DNA from 3 places in the Desulfitobacterium metallireducens DSM 15288 genome. Region 2 is predicted to be linked to each of the others. Evidence: riboswitches for the same ligand, from Rfam matches in the RefSeq annotation. Region 2 holds a riboswitch; each other region holds the start of a gene.
The links. Region 2 has a riboswitch for cyclic di-GMP ahead of DESME_RS12445 (methyl-accepting chemotaxis protein). Riboswitches for the same ligand answer to the same signal wherever they lie in the genome.
Positions count from the first base shown of each region.

Region 1: linked by a shared signal. The riboswitch ahead of DESME_RS13120 (cell wall-binding repeat-containing protein) and the one ahead of DESME_RS12445 (methyl-accepting chemotaxis protein) in region 2 are both predicted to bind cyclic di-GMP.
Region 3: linked by a shared signal. The riboswitch ahead of DESME_RS16475 (helix-turn-helix domain-containing protein) and the one ahead of DESME_RS12445 (methyl-accepting chemotaxis protein) in region 2 are both predicted to bind cyclic di-GMP.

Region 1 covers NZ_CP007032.1:2,696,133-2,700,362, reverse strand. The annotation lists gene DESME_RS13135 (DUF5667 domain-containing protein) at 13-1,032, shown strand; tRNA gene DESME_RS13130 (tRNA-Leu) at 1,123-1,205, shown strand; gene DESME_RS16405 (hypothetical protein) at 1,274-1,396, shown strand; gene DESME_RS13125 (HD-GYP domain-containing protein) at 1,520-2,611, shown strand; cyclic di-GMP riboswitch class I at 2,628-2,711, shown strand; gene DESME_RS13120 (cell wall-binding repeat-containing protein) at 2,785-4,218, shown strand.
Region 2 covers NZ_CP007032.1:2,545,182-2,549,411, forward strand. The annotation lists gene DESME_RS12435 (deoxyguanosinetriphosphate triphosphohydrolase) at 1-184, opposite strand, end outside; gene DESME_RS12440 (hypothetical protein) at 338-559, opposite strand; gene DESME_RS12445 (methyl-accepting chemotaxis protein) at 664-2,388, opposite strand; cyclic di-GMP riboswitch class I at 2,543-2,626, opposite strand; gene DESME_RS12450 (DUF2087 domain-containing protein) at 2,909-3,520, opposite strand; gene DESME_RS12455 (ClC family H(+)/Cl(-) exchange transporter) at 3,795-4,230, opposite strand, start outside.
Region 3 covers NZ_CP007032.1:3,016,696-3,020,925, forward strand. The annotation lists gene DESME_RS15775 (cell wall-binding repeat-containing protein) at 1-782, opposite strand, end outside; partial or broken gene DESME_RS16470 (FG-GAP repeat domain-containing protein) at 795-1,421, opposite strand; gene DESME_RS16330 (hypothetical protein) at 1,448-1,672, opposite strand; partial or broken gene DESME_RS16475 (helix-turn-helix domain-containing protein) at 1,703-1,819, opposite strand; cyclic di-GMP riboswitch class I at 2,039-2,129, opposite strand; RNA gene ssrA (transfer-messenger RNA) at 2,656-3,006, opposite strand; gene DESME_RS14495 (DoxX family membrane protein) at 3,187-3,726, opposite strand; gene DESME_RS14500 (hypothetical protein) at 4,067-4,230, opposite strand, start outside.

The DNA.
Region 1 (4,230 bases), 150 kb from region 2:
GGAGGAATTATTTTGAAGAAACACATTGCTCTTGCTTTAACAGCTGCTCTTTTATCATTCCCAGTTGCTCCTGGCCTGGTAATGGCTGAGACATTGCCGACAGGGACATCAACTGTTACCTTGACAACCACTCAATCTAGCGATCCTTCTACGGTAACCTCTTCAACTCAAACTGATGCTACAGTAACGACAGAAGACCCTGCTGCGACAACGGTGCAGGATCAGAATGGTGAAACAGTTGACCCTGGAACTTTACCGGATTCTCCTTTGTATTGGTTCGAAACGTTGATCGGCAAACTTCAAGTTGCGCTAACCTTTGATCCCGTGAAAAAAGCTGAAGTTGTCGAACAACAGGCTGTAGAAAATTTAGCAGAAGCGAAAGTCATGATTGAGAAGGGCGATATGGATAAAGCCGAGAAGACACTCACTGTATACAACGAAAAGATTGAGCAGGCTCAAATGTTCTTAGATCAAGTTAAGGATCCTAATTCTGAAACGGCCCAAAAGGTTCAAGCTGCTTTGACCCAAGTCAACAGCAATAACATGGTGGTTCTAGGAAACCTGTTAGAAAAGCTCCCACCTCAAGCGGCTCAAAAACTTGCACTGAATATTGTTCGCTCAGTTGAAAAGGCCGTGACCAAAGCTGAAAAAATGGACGGCCGTACTGATGATCGTGACAATACAGCCGATTCTACAACTACAACCACTGTACAAACTTCTAACGTAGATAACACAACAAATATGACCGAAACTCAGAATCAAGCGCAATTGAAAAAACAAGAAAAGCAAGCTCTCGAGCAATTCCAAGTGGATCTTGGGTTAAAGAAAGCTGAGCATATTACAAATGGTAACGAATCTAATAAAGAGGAGCAAGATAAAGAAGATCAAGAAGATTTAAATATGGAGCAACAACAAACTCTACAAGCACAGCCAACACAACAAACTCAATTAAATCAATCTGAAAAGATTTCTACTGAGAAGGAACACGGGGATCAAGATAATAAAAACAAAAATAATCAAAACAAAGATTAACAAAAAATAACAATATTAAAGTCTTGTCAATCTGAGAGAAATACGTTACAATATTATTTGTTCGGCTCTTCTACGGGCTTGGACAAAGATGCGGGAGTGGCGGAACTGGCAGACGCACTGGTTTTAGGTACCAGCGGGTAACCGTGCAGGTTCAAGTCCTGTCTCCCGCACCACTTATATACGTATATAATAAAATCCTCCTTTAACCGTTTGAATGATGAACGGAAAAGGAGGATTTTTTATGTCGAAAAGAATAAGGAAAATCAACAAAGAGTTTCAGTGGGATGAGATATTGAATATTTCCCCAGAGGGGAATTTATTAGCAATGCGTAAGCTGTTTATAGTAAGAAATATGTCGGAATAATTCGAAAAAAAAGTAAAAAATATGGGGAATATTGTGATATAGTAGAAATCGATGTAAATCCTACTACTTTAAGATTATTTTAAAGTAAAATGTTTGAGATTGAACAAGGAAGGGATATTTTTAATGGATTTGGTGAAGAAAAGGTTAAGTCCAAGTTCATTTTTGAATGAGACAGCATGTGCAGACTTATTTGATCCAAAAGGGAATTTGTTACTAAAAAAAGGTCTTTTCATTAATGAAAGCATACGTAAACGCATCAAAAATCATGAAGTTTATGTGCTACAAAACCACAATTCTTTGATACACCGAACAAAGAATATCAAAAAGATTCCGAAAGATGGCTACGTCAATCTCGTTGGTTCTTTATGGAGTATTTATCATGAAGCAAGGATGATTGAAGCTGAACAGATTGAAAAGACAGTAGAATTTGTAGAAGAAATTCTCAATAAATTCTCGGTACAAGATATTCATATGGATTTTTATTCGGGTAGACTAAATTATAGTTTATTTAAGAAAAATGATTATGAGCTTTTTAAACATGTCATTAACGTCGCATTGCTTTCTGCACTCATAGGAACGCGTTTAGGGTATGAAGAGAAAGAACTTAGAGATTTAACCTTGGGAGCATTCCTTCATGATTTAGGGAAACTAAGAATACCCAGGGCGATTCTTAACAAACCTGCAGGTTTAACAGAAGAAGAATTTGCAATCATGAAACGACATCCGTTAATAGGCGAAGGATTGTTAATAAACACCCCATTATTACCGGGTGTTGTGGCAATAATTAAAGAACATCATGAACGATGGAATGGATTGGGATATCCTTATGGATTGAAAGGAAATGATATTCACAGGAATGCCCAAATTGTAGCAGTCGCTGATGTTTTTGAAGCCTTGACCGCGGACAGACCGTACCGAAAAGGGTTGCCTCCTTATCATGCATTGGAAATGATTATTGCTGAATCAGGGAAAGACTTTAATCCGAAAGTGGTTCAAGCTTTAAAAGAATCGTTAACCCTCTATCCCGAAAACACAAGAATTTCCCTAAACACAGGTGAAGTTGGGGTGGTAATAGCTGTACCTATCCAAAAGCCAATCCGACCTCTTATTCACTTGCTGTTTGATAGGGAAGGAAGATGTCTCCATCAGGATACTTATGTAAACTTAATGCAAGATTCGACGCGCTTTATAGAACGGGTGGAGTTTGAAGAATGAGAAAATCATATAAAAACAATGACAAAGGCAAACCTGGCGAAAGTCAGGGACGCAAAGCTATGGGTCGTCCAGTGTGGCTGACGATTGCCAGGTCGCTAATTGTGTAATGAGAAAGATTGCCGTCATGATGGAAAAAAGAAATAAATGATTTTAAAGAAGCGGAGGAGTAATTGATGAAAAAGAAAATAATATTGGGGCTTGCACTTCCGATTTTCCTTACTTCCATGACCCTTGGAAGCATTCCTGTCCAGGCTGAGACAGCCCAAGCCGTTAGAGTACAAGGGGCTGCTGTTCAACGCCTGTTTGGTACATCCCGATTCCAGACCGCTAAAGCGATTTCAGAACAACTGAATAACGGCACAGCTAATGATGTCATTTTGACTTCAGGGAATAACTTTCCCGATGCTCTATCCGCTAGTGTATTAGCCAAGAAACTGAATGCTCCCATTCTTCTTGCCGATAGTACGGCTCAGAGTTCAACCGAAGCTATGGACTATATCAAACAACATCTTAACAAGTCGGGAACAGTTCACATTATCGGGGGAGCGGGGGTTCTCGGACGAGACTTTATCGACCAACTCAATCAAGCAGGGTTCTCGAATATTGAACGAATTGGCGGTCAAGACCGATTCGATACAAACAACTTAATTACTCAAAAAATCAATGCCCCTAAAAATACACCCGTCGTCATTGCTTCTGGAGAAAATTTTCCAGATGCTTTGAGCATTTCGAGTATTGCCAGTAGTAAAGGATACCCCATTCTTTTAGTTGGGTCAGAAGGAATGCCTCAAGGAGTAAAAGATTTCTTGACCAGTGACCAACCTTCCCAGGTTTACATTATAGGAGGGATTGGAGCTGTTCCTGAGAGTATCAAGGCTCAAGTTCAGTCTCTTGTTCCTAGTACCTCAATTACTCGTCTCTCGGGTGCTGACCGTTACGAGACTGCAGGACAAATTCTTAAAACCTTTTCCTTAAATCCCGAAAATTTATACCTTGCCTCGGGCAATAATTTCCCTGATGCTCTTGCAGGAAGTGCTTTAGCCTCCCTTACAGGAGACCCGATTGTTTTAGTGAACAGTACTTCTTCTTCACTCCCTCCTGCAATTGCCGATTATTTTAAACAACTGCATACGGCAAATGTCACTCCTGATATTGTATCCTTTGGTGGACCCGCTGTGGTTTCCGATTTAGCTGTTAGTGATACAGCAAAATATTTACAAGGACAAACTGTTATCAGTTCAGATAAGCCTTTAGATAAATTAGCAACTCAATTAGGTATGATTAAACAAACTAACGGTGAATATATCTTTTACGGAACAACAAAATTTGGTGAATCCATGGATGCTATCTATGTTAGCTCACCTACAGGAGATTCAGACAAAGGAACAATGCTTGTTAAAGATTTAGAAAATGAGTCTATGCAAAACACAGCGAAACATCTTTGGGAATTCTTCCTTCCGGGACAATCTGATTATTTGGCTTCACTAATTCTTCCTCTTGCTTGGGAAGATACGAGTAATGTAAATAAGGATTATACTCTAGATGGTAAAATCGTAAGAATTAAATATGATAGAAATGTAGGCGTAACATTCTACATCAATATGTAAGTCCTGTCTCCC
Region 2 (4,230 bases):
TCTTATGTTTAAGTCGGCGAAAGGGCTTGCTGTGCAAAATTCGATCGCGATCCCGTTGAAATTTACTTCGAATCGTGCATTCAACCTCTTCGTGTTCACGTGTAGCCTCAGCACTTTTAGCCGCGTATTGAGAGAGATGCTCACGCTCTTCGCGCTCGGTCCGTTCACGAATATTTTCTAACACCCTGAAACCCCCCTATCGAGTCCATTGATATTCTAAACCCTCTAACCTCATTATATTACAGCACTTGGACATATTGTTGCAAAAAGCAGCCCTGTAACACGATTAAGTGGTACAGGGCTGAATGTAATTAAGTTGAGCGTAGCATTTTGGATTTCAGGCCTTAATATCAATATTACGGCCTAAGGTTCCCGAAGTTGCAACACTTGGTGCCACCTTTGACTCTGTTTGTTCCCCATTATTGTTCAGTTCTGCTACCCGTTGAACTGCAGTTTCAGAAATTTCCTGTCCTTGGTTCACTTTACCAAGGGCTGCATTAGAATTTGTCAAAGAGATATATTCTGGCATCATGTGACTTCCGCTAATTGCTGGAATCATCGTATGCACTTCCTTTCAAGATATGATTCTATTCTTAGAATAGCACACAATTGTTAAGCTTGGCATAAAAATTATTATTTTGAGTTTAATGCAATTCACCATTATCAAACTTTAAACTTCGCCACAAGTTCACTCAGTTGAGTTGCCAGTTCCGCTTGACCTTGTGCTGATTGTGTAACCTGTTCAAAGGCTGTCGTCGTTTGAGTAATGCTGGAAGTGATTTCTTCGGAACTCGCCGCAGTTTCTTGTGCTGTTGCGGAAACATTTTGAATAGCCGAACCGATTTGACTGATAATTTCTTGCATGGATAGCGTTGCATCCGCTAATTCCTTCGATATTCCGGTCACAAAATTAGCATCTTCTTCATATTGGTTTCCCGTCTCAACAAACGCTCCGTAATCAGGGGCCACCTTGGTTTTAATAAAGGTCAGTAAATCTTGCGTATTCACCATCAGATTATTGAACGCATTTTGAACATCATTGATGACCTTGTGAATGTTACTGACGGCTGCTTGTGATTGTTCCGCCAATTTGCGGACTTCATCGGCAACAACTGCAAACCCGCGTCCAGCCTCTCCTGCTCGGGCTGCCTCAATACTAGCATTGAGAGACAATAAGTTCGTCTGCTCGGCAATCCCTCCAATGGTTTCCGCCATGACCTTGATTTCTTCCACCACTTTCGACTGTTCCAGAGCTTCATGAACCTTTACTTCTTTTTCCTGAAAGATTGCTGTTGCTTCATTCACAGCCTGAGTTCCTTTGATTTTGACTGCACTTGCCCGTTCCTTAATTGCCAAGGCGTTTTGTTGTCCTTCATTCGCTTTCTTATTCAGTTGTTGGGTGAATGTTTCCATTTCTAAGGATGAAGCCCCAACTTCTTCCGAACTTGCACTCAGTTCTTCAGTACCCTGGGCAATCTGTTCAGTGGATTGCTGAATCATCTGCATTGTTGCCGACATTTCTTCCATGGTGGCTGAAGTTTCCTCAGAGTGTGCACTGACCGTCTGAGAACTGTCCCGAATGGCAACTAATAGTTCCCGCACCTTTTCCACCGCTTGACTAAGAGCAGTCCCCAGTTGCCCCACTTCATCCCGCCCTTGCAAAGTTAATTCCTGAGTTAGGTTTCCCTGTCCAAAAGCTTCTGAAAACTGAACGATTTGTGAGAGGCGACGAGAGAGGCTAAAGGCAAGAAATAATCCAATCGCTAAGGCTAAAAGCACACTGAATCCAATAATTCCAAGCATCGTATTTCTTGAACTTGAATAGACCTTTTGATTATTATCACTTCTATTTTGAGCTTCATTTTCTGCCTTATTAGCCAAGATGCTTAAGTTTTCAAGAGCCTTGTCATCCGCTTTTATGACCGAATCGTGCAAGACCTGTTCTGCCTCTGCGTATTTCCCGGCGTCCATCAATTGAATCACTTGGTCTTGGTGACTCCAATAGTCTGTTATATCCTTTTTATACGCTGTATAATTAGCTTTTTCTTCATCCGCAAGTAAAGGTATATCTGTCTTCTCAAAATCCTGTTCATATTTAAGGTTCTGAGCTTTTAATGTTTCTATCTGTTGCCGAGCACTTTGTTGCTCTGTTCTATCCTGTGTAGTAGCAAGATATTGCGTAACAGAAGTGATATCACGAATAGTCGTGCTAATCTGGTTCAAAGTAACTATGGGCTTCAGGTTATCGGTGTATATCAAACTCCCATCGGTATTAATTGTTTGCATATCGTTAATCCCAAAATAGCCAACCAAACCTACAAGAAAAGAAACGATAATGTATCCTGTAATTAGTTTAAGTTTCCAGGTTATGTTATTTAAGAATTTCATTTACTAATCCTCCTATTTAATTTAATGGTTAAACGAGTAACCGTTTTCGTATGCTGTCATAGGCAGTTCATCACGATCACGCACTTAAATTACCTCCTTCCAAAAAAATAAGCCGTCATATTCAAACATCATGACGGCAATACCCCTTTACGCATTTGGTAACCTGGCAATCGTCAGCCAAACTGGACGACCCATAGCTTTGCGTCCCTGACTTTCGCCAGGTTTGCTCTTGTCATTGCTTCATATTCTTTTATCATTCTTACAAAACGACACTACACTCAATTCCACAATAATACTAAATTTCTACAACGTTTTCTATAATACGCTGTTATTCTACATAATCAAGGAAATATTATCGTGTTATTTCGACTTTTTTTACTATATGTGGATGATATGGGCATTCAAGTTTTCTATAAATAACAAGACTAGAACGCCGAGTGCAATAAAAACAAGGGTATGGGTACATAAAATCAAATAAAATGAAGTTAAGTTCCCTACCCTTATTTAACTTTAGCTTGATTTAATCCTCTCTTCCCCACAATTCAGGAGGATTCATTTCATAGATCCCATTGTCCCGATACATATAATGGTTGATAATGAACTCGCGCCGAATGGTGGCGTAATCAGGATGAAAAGTTTTAATATACTCGTTAATCTCTTTTTCCGAATACTTTCGTCCAACCACGAATCCCTCTAAAAGCTTTTCCAAAACAAATCTTTTTTTCTTTCGTTGAACAGGTATCTGTTTCAATATACCATCTGGTGTAAAAAAATTCCTGAGGACGGCCTCTCGTTCTTTTTCTTGCTTAGTATCCAAAATATCTGCTCCCCCTTCTTCTCCGCTGAGTGTATTTTTGGCCGATTGAAGAATGACATTTACCGTGGCCTGAGCATCGCGTTGTAATGTCAACTCTTCTATATAAAAATAAATCGTGTTCTTCTCCCGCCTCGTTTTCACAAGGCCTGCATCACGAAGTCTTGCCATATGATAAGTTATCGTTGGGGGCGTTAATCCAAGGTGTTCTGCAAGGTCCTGACCATGCTGAGGCCCTTTCGCCAAAATTGCCAGAATACGGATACGTGTAGGATCAGCTAATGCCTTATGAAAACTAACAATTCGATTCAATTGCAATGAGTTCCCCTCCATCTTAAATAAGCCAATCTATTTTCATAGATATCTAATTAGAGTATAGTCTAATTAGATTCGCTGTCAAGTCTCTGTAGCTCACGCTGATACGCTATCTGTTTGCTGTTAAGATATGACAAAAGTGCCTCAGAAGGATTTTTTCTTCTGAGGCACCTTATTCTAAATTTTGCTCGACAGTACCCATTCTTCTTTTATAAGAAAACCTTCCAGCCCTTTGCGGGAAGTGCTTTCAGGCTTTTGTCGCCTTGTTCGAATAGGATTATTCTCTTCCCTCTGACATCTTCATCAAGCGGCTTTTCGCCCGGACAACTTGATTCTCGTCGATCAGGACATAGATAAAGTCACCCGCTAAAACTTTAGTCTTTCCTTTTGGGATTATCTCCTTCTCTCCGCGTTTTATACTGACGATGAGACAATTTTCTGGCCAAAGGATATCTTTGATGCTTTTTCCTTCCAGCTCCGAACCCAAAGCCACAGAGACTTCAGTAATGACTTTCGGGCTTTCCTCAGAAACCTCTTTATGTGTTAATTGCTTATTTAACAACCGATCTAAAAGACTATCATAAATCGGTGCCGATTTAAGCAAATCACTCACGATATAAGCAGTCATTGACACCGTTATAAGAGCGAGTAAATGTTCAAATGAACCCGTCATTTCCGTAATAAGAATACTGCCTGTGACAGGCGCTTTGACG
Region 3 (4,230 bases), 470 kb from region 2:
GACGTGGCGGGAACTACCACGTTTCGCGCTAACCCGAAGTCATAGCCGCTCTTAGTTGCCGTAACCGTGTACGTTTGACCTGCACACAACGCTGCACTAATCGCGTAAGTTGCCCCACCATCTGATGTTGACGCGCCTGTAATGGTTACAGGATTACTCGCACTGTCCTTCAGCGTAAAGTCGCTTGCCACTAAGCCGGAAAGGGATGGGCTTAACCCTACTGTGAATCCGGTGGTCGCTGGGCTACTCACTGTCAAAGCTTCGGGTATGGAATGGTATAATATTACTAATCCATTGTTATAATCTGCTATAGCAACATCGGGAGCACCGTCTGAGTTAATGTCGCCAATCGCAAGACCCTGGGGGTTATAGTGTGAGGCATAGGGAAGACTATAACGCGAGTACGGCATCATTCCCCCATTACCATCTTGAAGGTAAAGGCTTAATGCGTCCCAGCCCCCATTCAAGGAAATAACATCCATTTTTCCGTCGGAATTGACATCTGCTACTTTAACCGATTCAGGGCAATCATATGCTGCATAATTAACCACCGGATTAAGAGTACCTTGACTATTCTGGTTGAAAGTACCGATAAACGATGTAGGCTGATTGCCACCGTGACTGACTATGATGTCGTTTAATTTATCATTATTTATATCCCCAATTGCAACTCCATGAGTGAGTATATTACTACCAACACTGGAGTATGCCGGTGAAGAAAATCCATTTGATTGTTGGTATAGTATCCCGATATTGGGGTCGGCGTACAATTGCCCACTCATTACAATTAAGTCGGTCAACCCATCATTATTCACGTCACCGGCTTCTAACTGATCGTATCCCCCATGTTGTACGGAATATGTAATCGGCGTCCCCAACGTACCATCGCTTTTTTGGAACAAGATGTCAACACTATTCGAACCCCAACCTATTCCCGCTACATCCATCAACCCATCATTATTAAAATCCCCTGTTTTTATGCTCTGCGAATTAGTTGTGCTATAGTTCACACCAGAATCAAGTCCGCCTGATTGGTTTTGGATGAAAACCTCAATATTTACACCTTTATTCCCAACTACTACATCCTTTTTACCATCATTATTCAGGTCACAAATATCAACAGAGGTTGGCACGCCGCTAACAGAATACTTAATTGGTGGATTAAGCCCTCCGGCGCTATTCTGTATGAAAACAAAAAGCTTATAATCATTTACTGGATCAGAGTTAGATGATGTTGATGTTGTCATTACTACATCATTTTTTCCGTCTCCATTGACATCCCCTATCGCAACAGCCTCAGGGTAGGATCCTGTTTTATAGTTGATATATGGCTTAAAGATTTGTCCCTCTGAGGAGTAAGCAGTTTGTGGCAATACTAATAAAATTATGAACGCAAGAAATATTCCAATTTTAATTTTCACATTATTCCCCTCCAATTTTTGTTAAATCATTTATAATAATTTTCAATCTCATCTGGTTCAAATGCTTTCCTGAAATCCTTCAAGACCAGCATGACAGAATTGGAGAAAGAAAAGCATTGGGAATAAACAGACAAAAACTGAATATTAAGAACACGGCGGTTAAAAGATAAGGGAAGATAGCCTACGGTATGTTCAAAATGTAAAGGTCTATTATCAAAAGTGGTTTCTAATTTATTCGCTGCTACTTCCAATCGAAAAGTATTTACCAAACTCCCTGCATCTAAGTCAAGGAAACGAGCATAAGAATGCAAAAATCCTACCGTGTAAACCCCACCAAGAAGAACACAGTAGTCTCCTTCTTCCGAAGCTTGCAGGTATTTACTACGAATTTTAGTAATTTCCTCAACCTTTCAACTCCGATCCTTTAGCTTTTCTGGCCTTACGTAACTGTGGACAACTTTATCCATATTTCAACCTCCCTGTCAGTTCAGTAGCAACGGTCTGTCGAAGTATTTGGTTAAACAGGCAGCATTATAACGAACACCTAATTTAAAAAGAGAAAACAAAAAGAACTCCATACCAGAGATACTAGTCCCGGCAGGGGCTCTAATTTCTTCTCCGGCAACCTGGCGATCATGGCAGTGTCTTTCCTGCTGTAGACCCATGGCTTTGCGTCACACCTTTTCAGATGTTTTGCCTTTATCAGAACAATTTTTTAAATTAAATTGCAATAGATGAATATTATACAAAGATAGGTAAAACTATGTTATGATGTCGTATTTTGGAAGAACCCTCTTGTGAGATATTCTACCATATTTGTCTATAACTTTAAAGGTTTTTTAGTACCTATATTTGAACATGAGCCCCGTATGGATAACTGATCATAAAGCTTATTACAGATTGTTCACATGCTTCCATGCCCCATTTATTTGCACAGCTCCAGAGATGAACAACAAAATTTTATCTCATGATGCTCCATTATTAATCATCTCATTTCTGGTAGATATACATTTTCTTAGCCAACTAGATTAATCGCGAAAGCCTTAATGTTGTAAATAGGTTTAATTATCTTGTCACAGCCACTATTAATACCCATCAGATATGGCAAAATTTATCCTTTTTTGCAAAGCCAGACGGTGATTCATTTCAAAAATGCAAAAAAGCCTTAAGCGTACAACTTCATGTACCTCAAGGCTTTCGTTATGTATCTCCACCTAATATTCGAGGGTTTGCATGGTGGAGGTGAGGGGACTTGCACCCCTGTATCGAAGAGCTGCCACAAAAGCTTCTACGCGTGTAGTCTTCTCTTTAAGTTTCGCCTCTTAGTCTCCAGAAGACAGGATCCATCCAAGGCTATCTCGATAATCTTAGCTAATGACTCCGAGAATTGCCATTAGAGCAGTCCTACTATTTTGACACCCTGGCCCTTCATCGTAGGCGCAGAAGGCAGGATGCTAGCGGCAATTAAGCTGCTAGAGCGTAATTATTGTTGTTAACTATTAAGGTCCACCGTTTAACGAGACCAGGTGGAATCTCGACGCGCAACTCTTGCCACCGCTTCCCCGAGCGAGTCTAAAACACCCCCGTATTGAGTTTACATTGATAGTATATCATTTTTTTCTGTTTTTTATAGAGGTACATCTTACTTTACCATGATTTATTTAGATTAATTTGATAGGAATTCCATAATTCTTTTATAGGCAAGTACATGAGCATATAAAAAGAGCAACGGACTAAACAATCCGTTGCTCTCTCTAAACTTCAATTACATATTTACTGAGTTTTGTGCCGTTTTCTTTTGTTGTTTTTTAAAATCAAGGTATCCGCTTACACCAATAAGTTCACTATATTTTGCAAATTTCATAAAAGCTAAGTCAGACCAAATATAACCGAAATTATTAAACGAACCTGCTGCATTGAATTGTAGATTCATGTATACAGCGACTAAAGCACTCCAGAATACTTTAAATCCTAGAACAAGAACGATACCAACTAAAATCTCACAAATGACAACCATTACATCAGTAACGGAAGGCATCGTATTTACAAAGATACCTTGGGCAACCCAAGCATATAAATTATTAATACCGAGTGGATCGTTTTTGGCAGCTGCTAGATTACCTACCATCCCTTTAATTAATCCAATAGAATCGAGTTTTCCATCAGAAAACCATGTTAATTTGTGTTCTCCAGCTTGAATCCAAGCAATTCCATAAATTACTCTTGCTACTGTGAATACAAGTGTTAATAATGCTACTTTCCAATCCTTCAATTGAGTTTTTACATAATTAATATAATCAGACATTAATACTCCTCCTTCTATTTTAGGAAAAAATAATAAATTAATAATAATACCTATTGATACTACTTGAACGAGATTCTCTTTCCTCCCATCTCTTTTTAATATCTGCTGTTGCTTATACTTATTAAAATTATCACAACAGCATTTAAATTTGACGAATTTAGTTATTGCAAATAGCATGCCAAGGCGAAAAGTTATGAAAATAGGCTTTTCTTATGTTAACCTGTCGATAAGTTAACGTTGGCGTTAACCTTTATAGTTAACAATAACGTTAACTATAATCAAAAAGGCTGATCCATCTTTTGATGAATCAACCCCTTTGCGTTAATGGCTATTTTCTTTATTATTGAGTCAAACCAGCTCTGCCCATACCGACTCCATAGCCCATGCCTCCGCCGAATCCGCCCCGGCCTTGACCTCTACCTTGACCTTGCATCATGCCGCTACCAAAACCGACCCCATTTGCTCTCCCAATTTGGGCGCTTCCTGTGCCATCACAGGTTGCTT